Regions from separate parts of the Chelatococcus sp. GCM10030263 genome, predicted to be linked through region 2. Evidence: riboswitches for the same ligand, from Rfam matches in the RefSeq annotation. Region 2 holds a riboswitch; the other holds the start of a gene.
The links. A riboswitch is a leader RNA that binds a small molecule or an ion and turns the genes downstream of it on or off. The one in region 2 is predicted to bind glycine.
Positions count from the first base shown of each region.

Region 1 (7,678 bases), 300 kb from region 2:
CGCTCCGCGGCCGACCTCTCCCCAGGGGGGAGAGGTGAGCGGGCCGTCCGCTGGTCACAAGCGGTACCTCTCCCCTTCGAGGGGAGGGGCGCAGGCGTCGCACCCGTTTACTTGGCTGCGGCTTGCTGGCCCTGGCCGCCGCATTTGCCGGTCTTGACGTTGAAGTTCCCGCAGGAGAGCGGCGCCCGCCAATCGGAGATCAGATCCTTCGAGCCTTCGAGATAATCGGACCATTCATCGCCCATCACGAGGCCGGGCGTCTGCGACACGATGTTGAACTGGCCGTTGTCCTCGATCTCGCCGATCAGCACGGGCTTCGTGATGTGGTGGTTCGGCATCATCGTCGAATAGCCGCCGGAGAGATTGGGCACGGAGACGCCGACGAGCGCGTCAATCACCTTGTCCGGGTCCGTCGTGCCGGCTTTCTCAACCGCCTTCACCCACATGTTGAAGCCGATGTAATGGGCCTCCATCGGGTCGTTGGTCACGCGCTTGTCGTTCTTGGTGAAGGCGTGCCACTTGGCGATGAAGTCCTTGTTCTCGGGCGTGTCGACGGATTCGAAATAGTTCCAGGCCGCCAGATGCCCGACGAGCGGCTTGGTGTCGATGCCAGCGAGTTCCTCCTCGCCCACCGAGAAGGCGATGACGGGAATGTCCGTCGCCTTGATGCCCTGGTTGGCGAGCTCCTTGTAGAAGGGCACATTGGCGTCGCCGTTGATCGTCGAGATCACCGCGGTCTTCTTGCCCGTGGAACCGAATTTCTTGATGTCGGCGACGATCGTCTGCCAATCGGATTGTCCGAAAGGCGTGTAGTTGATCATGATGTCGTCTTGCTTGACGCCTTTCTGCTTGAGATAGGCCTCGAGGATCTTGTTGGTCGTGCGCGGATAGACATAATCCGTGCCGGCGAGCACCCAGCGCTCGACCCCCTCGTTCTCCATCAGGTAATCGACGGCAGGGATCGCCTGCTGGTTTGGAGCCGCACCCGTATAGAAGATGTTGCGCGAGGATTCCTCGCCCTCATACTGTACGGGATAGAACAGGAGGCCGTTCAATTCCTCGAAGACGGGCAGGACGGATTTGCGGGAAACGGAGGTCCAGCAGCCGAAGACGGCCGCGACCTTGTCCTTGGTGAGAAGCTCGCGCGCCTTTTCTGCAAACAGCGGCCAATCGGATGCCGGATCGACCACGACCGCTTCGAGCTTCTTGCCGAGCACGCCGCCTTTCTTGTTCTGCTCGTCGATGAGCATCAGCATCGCGTCCTTCAGCGTCGTCTCGCTGATCGCCATGGTGCCGGACAAGGAATGCAGGATGCCGATCTTGATGGTGTCGTCCGCGGCCCGGGCGGCGCCTCCCGAGACGGTAAGCCCGGCCGCGAGGGCCAGCGCTGTGCAGGCGCATCTCAAACCCATTGTCATGTTTGGCGTCTCCCATCCTCTGCAAATGTTGGCCTGCAAGGCCTCGCAAGGCTTGTGCCAGGGCGAAGCTGGAGGTGGGGACGGAGGTTCAGCCCCGGCAGCCGCCGGGTTTTGCCGGTTTTTCGGGACTCGACCGACGAGGCTCCGGCAGAGGCAGTTCACACTGACCAAGTTTCGGGCACCGGGTCTGCCTAAAATGACGGCACGCTCGCGAAGGGCCGGCCCTTCTGCTCGCCGATCGAGCAGTAAGGCTACTGGCGCGGCATTTTCCGGGAGCAAGAGTGCGGCGACAGGTGCAATCACTCAAAATTGAGCGCTCCCCGTCGACCGGCGATGCCGGGATCGCCCATCCGCAATTGGGGCTGCATACCGCTTCGGCGAGGTCTGCATCTGCCGGACCGCACGTCTGTAGTTTTAGTTTAGAATAAACAAAAACTGGAACTATTCTATTGTTTCGCGCCTGCATTGCCTTCTTCTGCAAAATATGACCAAGAGAAATCGGCCGCGGTCGTTTCCTGCGGCGGCAAGGAGGTGCTCATGACCATCGCTCGACTTTTGCGCATGGCCTGTCTCATCGGCATGGCCGGCTTCCCGACCCTCGCCTCGGCGGCCGAAGAGGTGACGCTGTACACCACCCGCGAGCCGGGCCTGATCAAGCCGCTGCTGGACGCTTTCACGGAAAAATCGGGCGTCAACGTCCGCACGCTGTTCGTCAAGGACGGGCTCGCCGAACGCGTGGCGGCCGAGGGTGCCAATTCACCGGCCGACGTGCTGATGACGGTCGACTTCGGCAATCTCATCGACCTCGTCGACAAGGGCGTCGTTCAGCCCGTGAAGTCGCCGGCGCTCGAGGCCGCAGTCCCCGCCAATCTCCGCGATGCGGAAGGGCGCTGGTTCGCGCTGTCCCTGCGCGCGCGCGTTCTCTACGCGTCGAAGGAGCGAACGAAGCTCACCAGCTTTACCTATGAGGAGCTTGCCGATCCCAAGTGGAAGGGCAAGGTCTGCATTCGCTCCGGCCAGCATCCCTACAACACCGCCCTCATCGCCAATTACATCGCCAAGCACGGCGAGGCGAAGACGGAAGAATGGCTCAAGGGCGTCAAGGCCAATCTGGCGCGCAAGGCCGGCGGCGGCGACCGCGAGGTGGCTCGCGACATCCTCGGCGATATCTGCGATATCGGCATCGGCAATTCCTATTATGTCGGGCTGATGCGCTCCGGCAAAGGCGGCCCCGACCAGGTGAAATGGGGCGAGGCGATCAATGTGGTTCTGCCCACCTTCGCCGGCGGCGGCACGCATGTGAACATCTCGGGCGCCGCGGTCGCGAAGAATGCGCCCAATGCGGACAATGCCGTGAAGCTTCTCGATTTCCTCGTCTCCGACGAGGCTCAGGAGCTCTATGCCAAGGTCAATTTCGAATATCCGGTGAAGGCGGGCGTTCCCGCCGACCCGATCATCGCGAGCCTCGGCACGCTCACGGTCGATCCCTCCGAGCTCACGGCCATCGGCCGCTATCGCAAGGTCGCGAGCGAGCTCGCCGACAAAGTCGCCTTCGACGACTGAGGAGCTCGGCCTTTTCACCTCTCCCCGCTTGCCGGGAGAGGTTGGCCGCAAAGCGGCCGGGTGAGGGGGATATCTTGCCATTTAAGAATCACACACCTCACCCTGTTCCTCTCCTCGCAGGGAAATCGGATATATCCGACTTCCTGACGGAAAAAGGCGCAATTCGGAGCCCCCGAATTGCGCCGGGGAGAGCGGACGCCAGCGCTTCGCCGTGACTAAGTCCGCGACGTTCCGTTCGGTCGGCCCGCGCCGGCCGCGGCAGGCTGCCGCCGGTTGGCTCGCGGCCTCCGCGGTCATTGCGCTTCTCGCGGTGGCGCCGCTTCTGGCCGTCCTGCTGGTGGCGAGCGGCAGTTCGGACGGCCTGTGGCCGCATCTTCTGGCTTATGTGCTGCCGGAGGCTGCCCGCCAGACGGTCATCCTCCTTCTCGGTGTCGGCATTCTCGTCACGGTCATCGGCACGGGCCTCGCATGGCTCGTGGTCGCCTATGATTTCCCCGGCCGTCGCTTCATGGAATGGGCGCTGCTGCTGCCGCTCGCCATGCCGACCTATATCGTGGCCTTCGCCTATCTCGACCTTCTCCATCCGATTGGGCCGGTTCAGAGCCTGCTGCGTGCCGTGCTCGGCCTGTCGAGCCCGCGTGACCTCAATTTTCCGGACATCCGCTCCATGCCGGGCTGCATCCTGCTGCTCAGCTTCGTGCTCTATCCTTATGTCTATGGAACGGCACGGGCGGCATTCCTGCTTCAGGCGCGCGGCGTGATCGAGGCCGCCCATTCGCTGGGGGCAGGGCGCTTCGCTACCTTCGTCCGTATCGCCGCGCCGCTCGCCCGCCCAGCCGTTGCGGCCGGCGTGAGCCTCGCCCTGCTGGAGGCGCTCAACGACATCGGTGCATCGGAATTCCTGGGCGTGCGCACGCTGACAGTGTCGATCTACGCCACCTGGGTGAACCGGTCGAGCCTTGCCGGCGCGGCGCAGATTGCGCTCTTCATGCTCGCCTTCGTCATCATCCTCATGTTTCTCGAACGCGGGCTGCGCCGCAACCGCCGCTATGCGGACGCCGAGCCCGGCCGGCTGGTGCCGAAGCGCCTCCACGGCATGGCCGGCGTGCTCGCCGCCACCATCTGCGCGCTGCCGATCATCATCGGCTTCGCGGCACCTGCGCTCCACCTCGTCAACGAGGCGCGCAAGCGCCTGCAATTCGCCGGGCTGTCACCGAGCCTCGTCGAGGCCATCGGCAACACCGCCTCGCTCGCGGCGGTTGCGACGCTGGTTACCCTGCTGCTCGGTCTCTGTATCGCGGCGACCCTGCGGCTTGTCGGCGGCCGCCTCGCCGCCGCCCTCGCGCGCACCGCGAGCCTCGGCTATGCGGTGCCCGGCACCGTGCTCGCCATCGGCCTGATGATGCCGCTTGCCACCGTCGACAATGCCGTCGATAGCTTCATGCGGGCGACATTCGGTTTCTCGACCGGGCTGCTTCTTTCCGGCACGGGCGGTGCTCTCGTCTATGCCTATGTCGTGCGCTTCCTGCCGCTCGCCGCCGGCGGCCTGGAGGCGGGCTATGCCAAGCTGCCGAAAACGCTCGACGACGCCGCGCTGACGCTCGGCGCTTCCTCCGGCGGGCTCGTCGCGCGAATCCATCTGCCGCTGCTCTGGCCCGCTCTTCTCTCGGCGGCCGCGCTCGTCTTCGTGGACTGCGTCAAGGAGCTCTCGGCGACGCTTCTTCTGCGGCCGCTTGATTTCGAGACGCTCGCCACCCAGCTTTACGCGGAAGCCTCGCGCGGCACCTACGAGGACGGCGCCATCGCGGCGCTCCTCATCGTCGCCGTCGGCTTCCTGCCGGTGATGCTGCTCGCCCGGCTCGGGCGTGAGGGTTGGCGGCGTGAGCGCGAAGCCACTGCCGCCGTGATACCGGAGATGCCGGATAGCAGTGGATTTCCGGCCGCTCGCGAAGGAGTGCTTTGACTTCTCGACCGTTTCAAGTAGCTTGCCGGCCTGCCACAGCGGGAGAGACTCGGGGCTTAACGTCCCGGGCGCCGAAGGAGCAACCGCCCCGGAAACTCTCAGGCAGAAGGACCGCTGTGGAGAATGACATCTGGAGAGAGGCGCGAGCTCGAGAGCTCCGGCGCCCGCCGACGGGATAACACTCTCAGGCAAACAGACAGATGGGGCGCATAACGGAGGCCGCGATGGCCGAAGGAAGCGTGCCCGTTGCCATGCCCGGACGTGACGTCCGGCTCGCCCGCCGACAACCATGTCTGCGGCGGGTGGTGGCGCGTGGCTTGCTTCCGGCGGACATGCGGATCTCCGTTCCGAGCCGGTCTCCGGCGTCGCGCGTACCCCTGCTGCCAGATGGTGCCTCCGATGACTGATCTGAACTCCCTTCTCGGCCGGACCGGGTCCGGTTTCGCGCGGCGCCATATCGGCCCGTCGGCGACGGACGTCGTCGCCATGCTGCAGGCGGTCGGCACGCCCGATCTCGACGGCCTGATCGCCGAGACGGTGCCGCGCGCCATCCGCCAGGCGGAGCCGCTGCCCTTCGGCCGCGGCCTCACCGAGAGCGAGGCGCTCGCCGAACTCGGCCGGATCGCCGGGCAAAACGAGGTCTTCACCTCGCTCATCGGCCAGGGCTATTACGGGACGGTCACGCCGCCCGTCATCCAGCGCAACATCCTGGAAAATCCAGCCTGGTACACGGCCTATACGCCCTACCAGCCCGAGATCAGCCAGGGCCGGCTCGAGGCGCTCGTCAATTTCCAGACCATGGTCGCCGATTTGACCGGCCTCGACGTCGCCAATGCCTCGCTTCTCGACGAAGGCACCGCCGCCGCCGAGGCGATGACCATGGCCAAACGTGTCGCCAAATCCAAGGCGACGGCCTTCTTCGTTGATGCCGGCTGCCATCCCCAGACGATTGCCGTGGTGCGCACCCGCGCCGAGCCGCTCGGCTGGACGGTCGTGGTGGGCGATCCCGAGCGTGATCTCGACGCCAGCGCCGTCTTCGGCGCGCTCTTTCAATATCCAGGCAGCGAGGGCCATATCCGTGACCTCGCCAAGCCGATCGCCGCCGTGAAGGCCGCCGGCGGCATCGCCTGCGTTGCCGCCGATCTCCTCGCCTTGACGCTTCTCGCCTCGCCGGGTGAGCTCGGCGCGGATATCGCCGTCGGATCGAGCCAGCGCTTCGGCGTGCCGATGGGCTTCGGCGGCCCGCATGCCGCTTTCATGGCGACGCGCGACGCCCATAAGCGCTCGCTCCCCGGCCGCCTCGTCGGTGTCTCGGTCGATGTGCGCGGGGCGCCCGCCTACCGGCTCGCCCTGCAGACTCGCGAGCAGCATATCCGGCGCGAGAAGGCGACCTCCAACATCTGCACGGCGCAGGTTCTGCTCGCCGTCATCGCCTCCATGTATGGCGTCTATCACGGCCCTGAGGGCCTGACCGCCATCGCCGGCGATGTGCATGCCAAGACGGCACGGCTTGCGGCCGGCCTCGCCAAGCTCGGCTTCCCCGCCGAGCAGAAGACTTTTTTTGATACGCTCACGGTTTCGACGGGCGCCCGGCGCGACGAGATCGTTGCGCGCGCCGCGGCAAGCCGCATCAATCTCCGCGTCCTGCCTGGCGAGGGCGGCCGGCTCGGCATCTCGCTCGACGAGACAACGACCGAGGCGAATGTCGAGGCTGTCTGGGCGGCCTTCGGCGGCGCGCTGCGCTACGGCGAAGTCACGGCCGAGAGCGCGCTGCCGGAGAACCTGCGCCGCCGCTCCACCTTCATGACGCATCCCGTCTTCCACCGCTATCGCTCGGAAACGGAGATCCTGCGCTATATGCGCCGGCTCGCCGACCGCGATCTCGCGCTCGACCGCGCCATGATCCCGCTCGGCTCCTGCACCATGAAGCTCAATGCGACCGCCGAGATGATGCCGATCACCTGGCCCGGCTTCTCGTCGCTCCATCCCTTCGCGCCGGCCGAACAGGCCAACGGCTATGCGGCGCTGATCAAGGATCTGGAAGACAAGCTCGCGGTCATCACCGGCTATGACGCCGTGTCGCTGCAGCCGAATTCCGGTGCCCAGGGCGAATATGCGGGGCTTCTCGCCATCCGCGCCTATCACCTCAGCCGCGGGGAGGGCCACCGCCGCGTCTGCCTCATCCCATCCTCGGCGCATGGCACCAATCCCGCCTCGGCGCAGATGGTGGGCATGGAGGTGGTGGTCGTTGCCTGCGACCAGTCCGGCAATGTGGATCTCGCCGATTTGCGCGCCAAGGCGGAAGCCCATGCGGGCGATCTCGCGGCGATCATGATCACCTATCCCTCGACGCATGGCGTCTTCGAGGAGGAGATCCGCGACATCTGCGACATCGTGCATGCCAACGGTGGCCAGGTCTATCTCGACGGCGCCAATCTCAACGCCCAGGTCGGCATCGCGCGGCCGGGCAAATACGGCGCCGATGTCAGCCATCTCAACCTGCACAAGACCTTCTGCATTCCGCATGGCGGCGGTGGTCCGGGCGTCGGGCCGATCGGCGTGAAGGCCCATCTCGCCCCCTTCCTGCCGGGCCATCCCGAGCGGCCAGAACTGGGCTCCGTCGTCGGACCGGTTTCGGCGGCCCCCTTCGGGTCGGCGTCGATCCTGCCGATTTCCTACGCCTATATGCTGATGATGGGGGCGGACGGGCTCGAACTCGCGACCAAGGTCGCGA
Region 1 is NZ_JBHTDB010000009.1:485,820-493,497, forward strand. Features, by position in the region: gene urtA (urea ABC transporter substrate-binding protein) at 108-1,412, opposite strand; gene ACFQU1_RS21185 (extracellular solute-binding protein) at 1,980-2,981, shown strand; gene ACFQU1_RS21190 (ABC transporter permease) at 3,193-4,944, shown strand; glycine riboswitch at 4,974-5,068, shown strand; gene gcvP (aminomethyl-transferring glycine dehydrogenase) at 5,332-7,678, shown strand, end outside.
Region 1: it holds a riboswitch for glycine, as region 2 does, so the genes downstream of both, gcvP (aminomethyl-transferring glycine dehydrogenase) here and gcvT (glycine cleavage system aminomethyltransferase GcvT) in region 2, are expected to answer to the same signal.

Region 2 (7,678 bases):
AGAGGTTGTCATGGACGAAAAGCTGACCGACCAGCTGCGGAACGGCAAGGCGGCGACCTTCATCGTCTTCCAGACGCCGGAAGAAGGGATCGGCATTCCCGTCTCGCTCAACGGCTTCGACAAGGGCCTCACCAGCCTGCCCTGACGTGTATAGGTCGGCGTGCCTCGGCGCCGTCGTGCTGTAGCATCGTTTTGAATCTCGGCACCGGCCGCGCCCGCCCGTGATGACCGGCAGTACCCAGCTGTCGCAGCCGTGTCCGTTGCAGAGCGATAGCCACCACGCTATAAAGCCGCGTCGGAAAAGGCAGACTTGGTTTGGTAAGCCCAAGTCCTTTCGGTAACGAAAGCTCTGGTCTTCGGCTTCGTGCACGAGATCCCCACGACGAACATCGGACGCTGCTCAAGCGTCCAATCGTTCGTCCGTGTGGTGTTCAAGCTCGAGGAACGCTCCGGTCGAACATCGACCAGGAGTAGTCCATGCACGATCGACATTCCCCCCTTTATGACGTCGTGATCGCCGGAGCCGGCCCCGTCGGCTTGTTTCTCGCCTGTGAACTGCGCCTTGCAGATCTCTCGGTCTTGGTGCTGGAACGAGCCGAGGATCCGCACTCGCCCTTGAAGCGGCTTCCGTTGGGCATGCGCGGTCTTTCGGTGCCCACCGTCGAAGCCTTTTACCGTCGCGGGTTGCTGGACGACATCGCCGCGGCGCAACGCGCGAGGGATGCCTCTGGCAGAAGTGCGTTGGCGGGTGCGCATTGGATGCAACAGCCGCGCCGCCCCGCCGGTCATTTCGCCGGCATACAGTTCTACGAGGACGACATCGACCCGTCGAAGTGGCCTTACCGCTTGCCAAGTCCGGCTGGCGCGAGCATGGCGGTCGACATGGAGTCCCTCGAATCCGCTTTGGCCGGACGGGCCAGCGCGATGGGAGCCGAGATCAAGCGCGGCCTCGGCGTCGAGGACCTCGACCCCTCGGACGACAATGTAACCGTTCGCGCCGGCGGCGAGACGTTCCGCGGAAGTTGGCTCGTTGGATGTGACGGCGGCCGCAGCACCGTTCGCCGCGTCGGGGGCTTCGAGTTCGTCGGCACCGCTCCCGAGTTCACCGGCTATTCCGTTGAAGTCGAGATGGCCGATCCGGACAAGCTCCGTTTGGGCCGCCACTACACGCCGACCGGAATGTATACCTACGCGCGGCCCGGAACGATCGCGATGGTCGAGTTCGACGGGGGCGCATTCCACCGAATCGAGCCGATCACGCGCGAGTATGTGCAGGCGGTGTTGCGCCGTGTCTCCGGGATCGATGTCACAGTCACCGAACTCAAGCTCGCCACCACGTGGACGGATCGCGCCTACCAGGCGACGGCTTACCGGAGAGGGCGCGTACTGATCGCGGGCGACGCCGCGCACATCCATTCTCCTTTGGGCGGCCAGGGACTCAACCTCGGACTTGGCGATGCCATGAACCTTGGATGGAAGCTGGCTGCCACCATTCGTGGCGACGCGCCGGCCGGTCTGCTCGACAGCTACTTCAGTGAACGCCATCCGGTAGGGGCGGACATCCTCGACTGGTCGCGCGCCCAAGTCGCGATCATGCGGCCGAGCCGGAGTTCGCGCGCGCTCGAGGCAATTATCCGCGATCTCATCGACACGCGCGACGGTGCGACCTACTTCGCCGAGCGTGTGTGGGGTGTTTCCCTCCGCTACGATCTCGGCGACGGCCACCCGCTCGTGGGGCGCAGCGTTCCCGCGTTCGAACTGGTCGACGGGACGAAAATTGGCGCGCTCCTCAAGAACGGCAAAGGCCTTCTTCTGGACTTTGACGCTCGTGCGCCGCTTGAGGCGCTGGCAAGCCGCTGGGGTGATCGGATCACCTATGTAGTCAGTGACGCCAAGGACAGGCTGGGCTTGAGCGCTGTGCTCGTGCGCCCCGATGGCTTCGTCGCCTGGGCCAGTGAAGGCGCCCCGAACGCCGACGAAGCTGCTCAAGCCGCGTCGCGATGGTTCGGCGCCCCAGATCAGGCGCATGAACCTGTTCCCCCTCCGACATTGCGCACGTGAGACATCGCGCACGTGAGTTCGCGCACTCGCGGAAGCCAGGCGATCTTCTGCGCAGCCTGTCCCGCAGCGCTCCGAGACAAATCGCCCCTTCCCGGCCCCGATTTTCGATACGGCCTGCCTATGGCTCTCCGCTGAGGAGTGCTAAAGGCAAAGGTTCTGATGAACGTACGGAGGTCGCGTATGCTTGGGATGGCTCGGATGTGGCACCTCGACGGGCCGGGGCTCCGGACTAGCGCAATCGTTCTGGCCTTGGCCGCGGCGCTCGGGGGCTGCTCGTCCACAGGCTCGACGGGCGAAGGCGGATCGAAGCTCAGCAACTTCCTGTTCTACGGTGGCGCCACCGTTCCAGCCCCCATGGCGACCCCGGAGTACGAAGTCAATTGTCCGTCCGTCGACATCACGGACGGCGGCGCCGCGATTCGCGCCGGCGGCGACAATCCGCGTTATCAGGTCTCGATCAACGACACGGCCCGCGAATGCACGGCGACTGGCGACGGCGCTTATCAGCTCAAGGTCGGGGTCGAAGGCCTCGCCCTGCTGGGTGTCGGCGGCGCTCCCGTCGGTCGCATCTCCGTGCCGGTGCATGTGCTCGTGAAGCGCGGCGCGACAGTCGTCGCCAATCGCACACGGACCGTCGCCGTCAGCATCCCCGCCGGCGAGGATCGCGCCATCTTCAACGTCGTCGAGGAAGGCATCACCGTGCCGCCTGGTGAAGGTACGGTGACGATTGCCGTCGGCCTCGGCAATACGGCAGAAGCCGCCGCCCGGCCGCGGCGGCGTTGAGCCGGCCAGAGGGCGATTGACAGATCGAACCGAGCCCCTATGACGGTGCTGGTCGTTCATTCCCGCGGAAGAGCCCGGACCGATGGTCCGGCGCCGAAGGCGCAACCACCCCGGAAACGCTCAGGCACAAGGGACCGCGTGGGATTTGACACTCTGGAAAGAGATGGTTCTCCTGTGGAGGCCCATCCACCGACGGGGGTAACCGTGGACGCCCACGGGAAATCTCTCAGGTCCCGAGACAGAGGGGGTGCGCATGGGCCCGGCTGCGGGTCAAGTCGCCGATCTCGGCGGCGATGTCCACGAGCGTCCCTTTTGTGGAAGGATCTGGAATGGCGGGCCAGTCTAGCGACGACCTCTCCAAGCAAACACCTCTTCACGCCTGGCATGTGGCCCATGGAGCGCGGATGGCGCCCTTCGCGGGCTATGACATGCCCATCCAATATGCCAAGGGCATTCTCGCCGAGCATCTGCACACGCGCGCGGCCGCCGGCCTGTTCGACGTGTCGCATATGGGCCAGGCGGTGCTCGTCGGCCCCGACCACGCCACGACCGCCCGCGCGCTGGAAGCGCTCGTGCCGGCCGACATCGTCAATCTCGCACCGGGACGCCAGCGCTATACCCAGCTCCTGAACGAGCAGGGCGGCATTCTCGACGACCTCATGGTGTCGCGCTCGTCCGACCCGGCCGACGACGGCAAGCTGATGCTCGTCGTCAATGCCGATTGCAAGGAGGCGGACTACGTCCATTTTTCGCTGAACCTGCCCGAGGAGGTGAGGCTCGAACGGCGCGATGATCGCGCGCTCATTGCGCTGCAAGGCCCGCAAGCCGCCGAGGTTCTCGCCCGCCATGCCGCAGAGGCCGGAGCGATGGGCTTCATGGCGGTCGCCTCCATGAGCATCGCGGGCATTCCCGCCGTCATCTCGCGATCGGGCTATACGGGCGAGGACGGCTACGAGATTTCGGTGTCCAACAGCGACGCGCCTGCGCTCTGGGATCTGCTCGCCAAGGAGGCGGAGGTCGAGCCCATCGGCCTTGGCGCGCGCGATTCGCTCAGGTTGGAAGCCGGCCTCTGTCTTTATGGCCACGATATCAACCAGGAGACCTCGCCCATCGAGGCCGGGCTCGCCTGGTCGATCCAGAAACGCCGGCGCACGGAAGGCGGTTTCCCCGGCGCCATTCGCATCGTGCAGGAACTCGCGGATGGGCCGCTGCGCCAGCGCGTCGGCATCCTGCCGCAGGGTCGTGCTCCGGCGCGCGAGGGAACGCAGATTGTGGATGAAGCCGGCCAGCTCATCGGCGAGGTGACGTCCGGCAGTTTCGGGCCGACGGCGGGCGGGCCGATCGCCATGGGCTATGTGGTGAGCGACTTCGCCGGCGTCGGCACCACGGTGCAGCTCTCTGTCCGCGGCAAGCTCATGCCCGCCAGCATCGTCCCCCTGCCCTTCGTCGCCCATCGCTATAAACGTTGAGCCAATCTTCCGGAGAAGCCCGATGACCACCCGTTACTCGAAAGACCACGAATATATCCGCCTCGACGGCGATACCGCGACCGTCGGCATCACCGACTACGCCCAGGAGCAGCTCGGCGACGTGGTCTATGTGGAATTGCCGCAAGTCGGCACCACCTTCGCCAAGGGTGACGATGCCGCCGTGGTCGAGAGCGTGAAGGCGGCAAGTGAGGTCTATGCCCCGCTCGCCGGCGAGGTCGTCGCCGTCAATCCCGACCTCGAAGCGGCGCCCGGAACGATCAACGAGGATCCGACCGGCAAGGGCTGGTTCTTCAAGATGAAGCTCGCCGACATTGCCGAGTTCGAGGCACTCATGACCGAAGAAGCCTATCAGGACTATGTGAAGTCCGTGAGCTGACCGCTTACGGAGCCGCATCTGGGTCGGACCTGCGGTAGCCAGGCGAGCCTTGGCGGATGGCTGTGGCCCTCCCGAAGGAGGTCCACTCAGCCTTCCCCGTCAGCACCATGTACCGATCAAACAAAAAACCCGGTTCCGAGCTCTCGGAACCGGGTTTTCTGTACCGGCCACCCGTTACGGCGGCCGCGCGACGTTCAGTTCAGCTTGGAGCGCACACCGGCGAGGCTCGCCTCGAAGATGGCATCGGCCCTCTCGCCCTGCACGGCCTTCTTGAGCACGGTCTCCGATGCGCGGATCGCCGCCTCGGCGGCCGCAGCGCGCACTTCCGCCGCCGCCTGGGCTTCCGCCTGGGCGATCTTGGCTTCGGCCGCGGCCGTGCGGCGCACCACGAAGTCGTTCATGCGGCGGTGCGCCTCCTCGGCGATGCGCTGAGCCTCTTCGCGGGCATTCGTGACGATGGCTTCCGCCTCCGTCTCGGCCGCCGCGCGCTTGGCCTGATATTCCTTCAGGAGCGCCTCGGCCTCGGCGCGGAAGCGCTTGGCTTCCTCGAGCTCGTCCGCGATCCGCTTGGTGCGGGCATCGAGCGAGACGAGAACCGTCTTGTGGGCGCCGAAATAGATCGCCACGCCGAGAAAGACGACGAAGGAGACCGCAACCCAAAATTCTGCGTCCATGGCTTAGCCCTTCATCGCCGCCTTGACGGCAGCCGCGACCTCGTCGGCCGGGGGCTGTTCGCCGAGGACCTGCTGCAGGATTGCTGCCGCAGCGTCATTGGCGATGCCCTCGACATGGGTGAGCGCCGCTGTCTTGGTTTGGCCGATGAGTTCCTCGGCCGAAGCGAGCTTCTGCGCAAGTGCCGCATCGAGTTCCCGGCGCTTGCCTTCGGTCTCTGCCTGCAGACGCTGATGGGTCTCGGCTGCGATCGCCTGCGAGCGCGCCTTGGCGTCCGACAGGGCAGCTTCATAGGCGAGGCCGGCGGCCTCCGCCTCTTTCTTGGCGGCGATCGCTTCGCGCAGGTCGCCCTGGATCCGGTCGTGCCGTTGCGTCAGGATGCCACCGAGCCGCGGCACGGCGACTTTCGCCACGAACCAATAAAGGAAGGCGAAGGTCAGCGCGAGCCAGAACAGCTGCGACGCGAATGTCTCGGTCTGAAACGGCGGGAAACCGCCGCTCTCATGCGCGCCCTCATGGGCAACGCCGGTTTCAGTCGTGACCGTTTCGGCCATTCCTCAACTCCAAATCGCGCTTGAGGCCCTCGGACGTCTGCCCGTCCGAAGGCCCAACCGCCGTCACCGCCAGTGTTCGCGCGTCAGACCGCGAAGAGCAGCAGGAGAGCGATCAGCAGCGAGAAGATGCCGAGCGCTTCCGTCAGAGCGAAGCCCAGAAGGAGCGTCGGACGCTGGCCATCGGCCGCAGACGGGTTGCGCAGAGAGCCGGACAGAAACTGGCCGAACAGATTGCCGAGGCCGATGCCGGCACCGGCCATGCCCAAGCAGGCAAGGCCCGCACCGATGTACTTGGCTGCAACAGGATCCATGGACGTACTCCTTCAGGGGTGACGGAAAGGCCGGCCGGTCGTCTTCAGTGGCCGGGATGCAGGGCGTCGTGCAGGTAGATCGAGGTCAGCACGGCGAAAACATAAGCCTGCAGAACCGCCACCAGCATCTCGAGCGCGGTGAGCGCGACAGTCAGAAGCAACGGCAGCGGCGACAGGACGGACCAGGCGCCGGCGGCGAGCAGCGCAGTCACGAAGCCCGCGAAGATCTTGAGCGCGATATGCCCGGCCAGCATGTTGGCGAAGAGACGAACCGAGAGGCTGATCGGCCGCGACAGGAACGAGATCACTTCGATCAGGACGAGCATCGGCAGAAGCCATCCCGGCACGCCCGAGGGCACGAACAGCTTGAGGAAGCCGAGGCCATGCTTGGCGAAGCCGAAGACGATGACCGTCCCGATCACGAGCAGCGACAGCGCCGCCGTGACGACGATGTGGCTCGTCACCGTGAAGGAATAAGGCAGAAGGCCGAGGAGGTTGGCGACCAACACGAAGCTGAACAGCGCGAAGACGAAAGGCACGAAGCCCATCGCGTCATGGCCTGCCGACTGGCGTACCGTATTGGCGACGAATTCGTAGAAGAGCTCACCCACATTCTGCAGCCGACCCGGCACGAGCGCGCGGCGCGCGGAGGTCATCAGGCAGAAGACCGCGACGATCGCCACCACCGCGACCATGAAGCCGGCGGAATTGGTGAAATGGATCGGCGTGTCGTTGACGTGGAAAAGCGGGCCCGACAGGGGCGTGATCGCGAATTGTTCGGTGGGACTGGCCATCGGCCGCTCGGCTCCCGCTTCCCTTACGCGCCGGCGATGCCGTCGCACTCCGCTCCCAAGATCAGGTCCGCTTATCCGGCCCCGATCGCACGAACCCGGCTGCGCGCATGACGTTCATCACGCCGGCCGCAAAGCCGAGCAATAAAAAGACGATGAGCCCCCAGGGTGAGGTTCCGAGGGCATAGTCCAGACCCCAACCGAGCAGGCTTCCGACGATGACGCCGGCCACGAACTCCCCAGCGAGACGCAAGGCACCGGCAAGCGACGACGCATCCGCCGCACCGCCAGACCCAGCCCCTCCCGAAGAGGACGTGGTCGCCTTCTCGGCCGCAGCGAGCCGCTTATCAAGATCGCCAAGCCGTTTGGCAAGCTCGCGATCGCTGGACCCGGCCGGAGGCTCGCTCCCGGTTGGCGACTTTTCGTCACCGGCCATGGCGGGTCCTTGATGAACGGCGCACAACGGCGCGGACCAATCGGTTCATGCAGGCAAAGCTCAAGCCGGCACTCTTTGTCAAGGGTGTCGGCAAGACGTTCAACGCTCCATGAACGCGGCGCACAATAGTGACCACTTCGGAGAGTGTCAAGAATGCGGCGGGAAAGTTTAATCGCTTGATTTTAAAGCGGAAACAGCGTCGCG
Region 2 is NZ_JBHTDB010000009.1:184,596-192,273, reverse strand. Features, by position in the region: gene ACFQU1_RS19760 (invasion associated locus B family protein) at 1-145, shown strand, start outside; gene ACFQU1_RS19755 (FAD-dependent monooxygenase) at 478-2,061, shown strand; gene ACFQU1_RS19750 (hypothetical protein) at 2,260-2,844, shown strand; glycine riboswitch at 2,900-2,991, shown strand; gene gcvT (glycine cleavage system aminomethyltransferase GcvT) at 3,174-4,313, shown strand; gene gcvH (glycine cleavage system protein GcvH) at 4,336-4,710, shown strand; gene ACFQU1_RS19735 (ATP F0F1 synthase subunit B) at 4,905-5,384, opposite strand; gene ACFQU1_RS19730 (F0F1 ATP synthase subunit B) at 5,388-5,936, opposite strand; gene ACFQU1_RS19725 (F0F1 ATP synthase subunit C) at 6,020-6,247, opposite strand; gene ACFQU1_RS19720 (F0F1 ATP synthase subunit A) at 6,292-7,041, opposite strand; gene ACFQU1_RS19715 (AtpZ/AtpI family protein) at 7,103-7,474, opposite strand.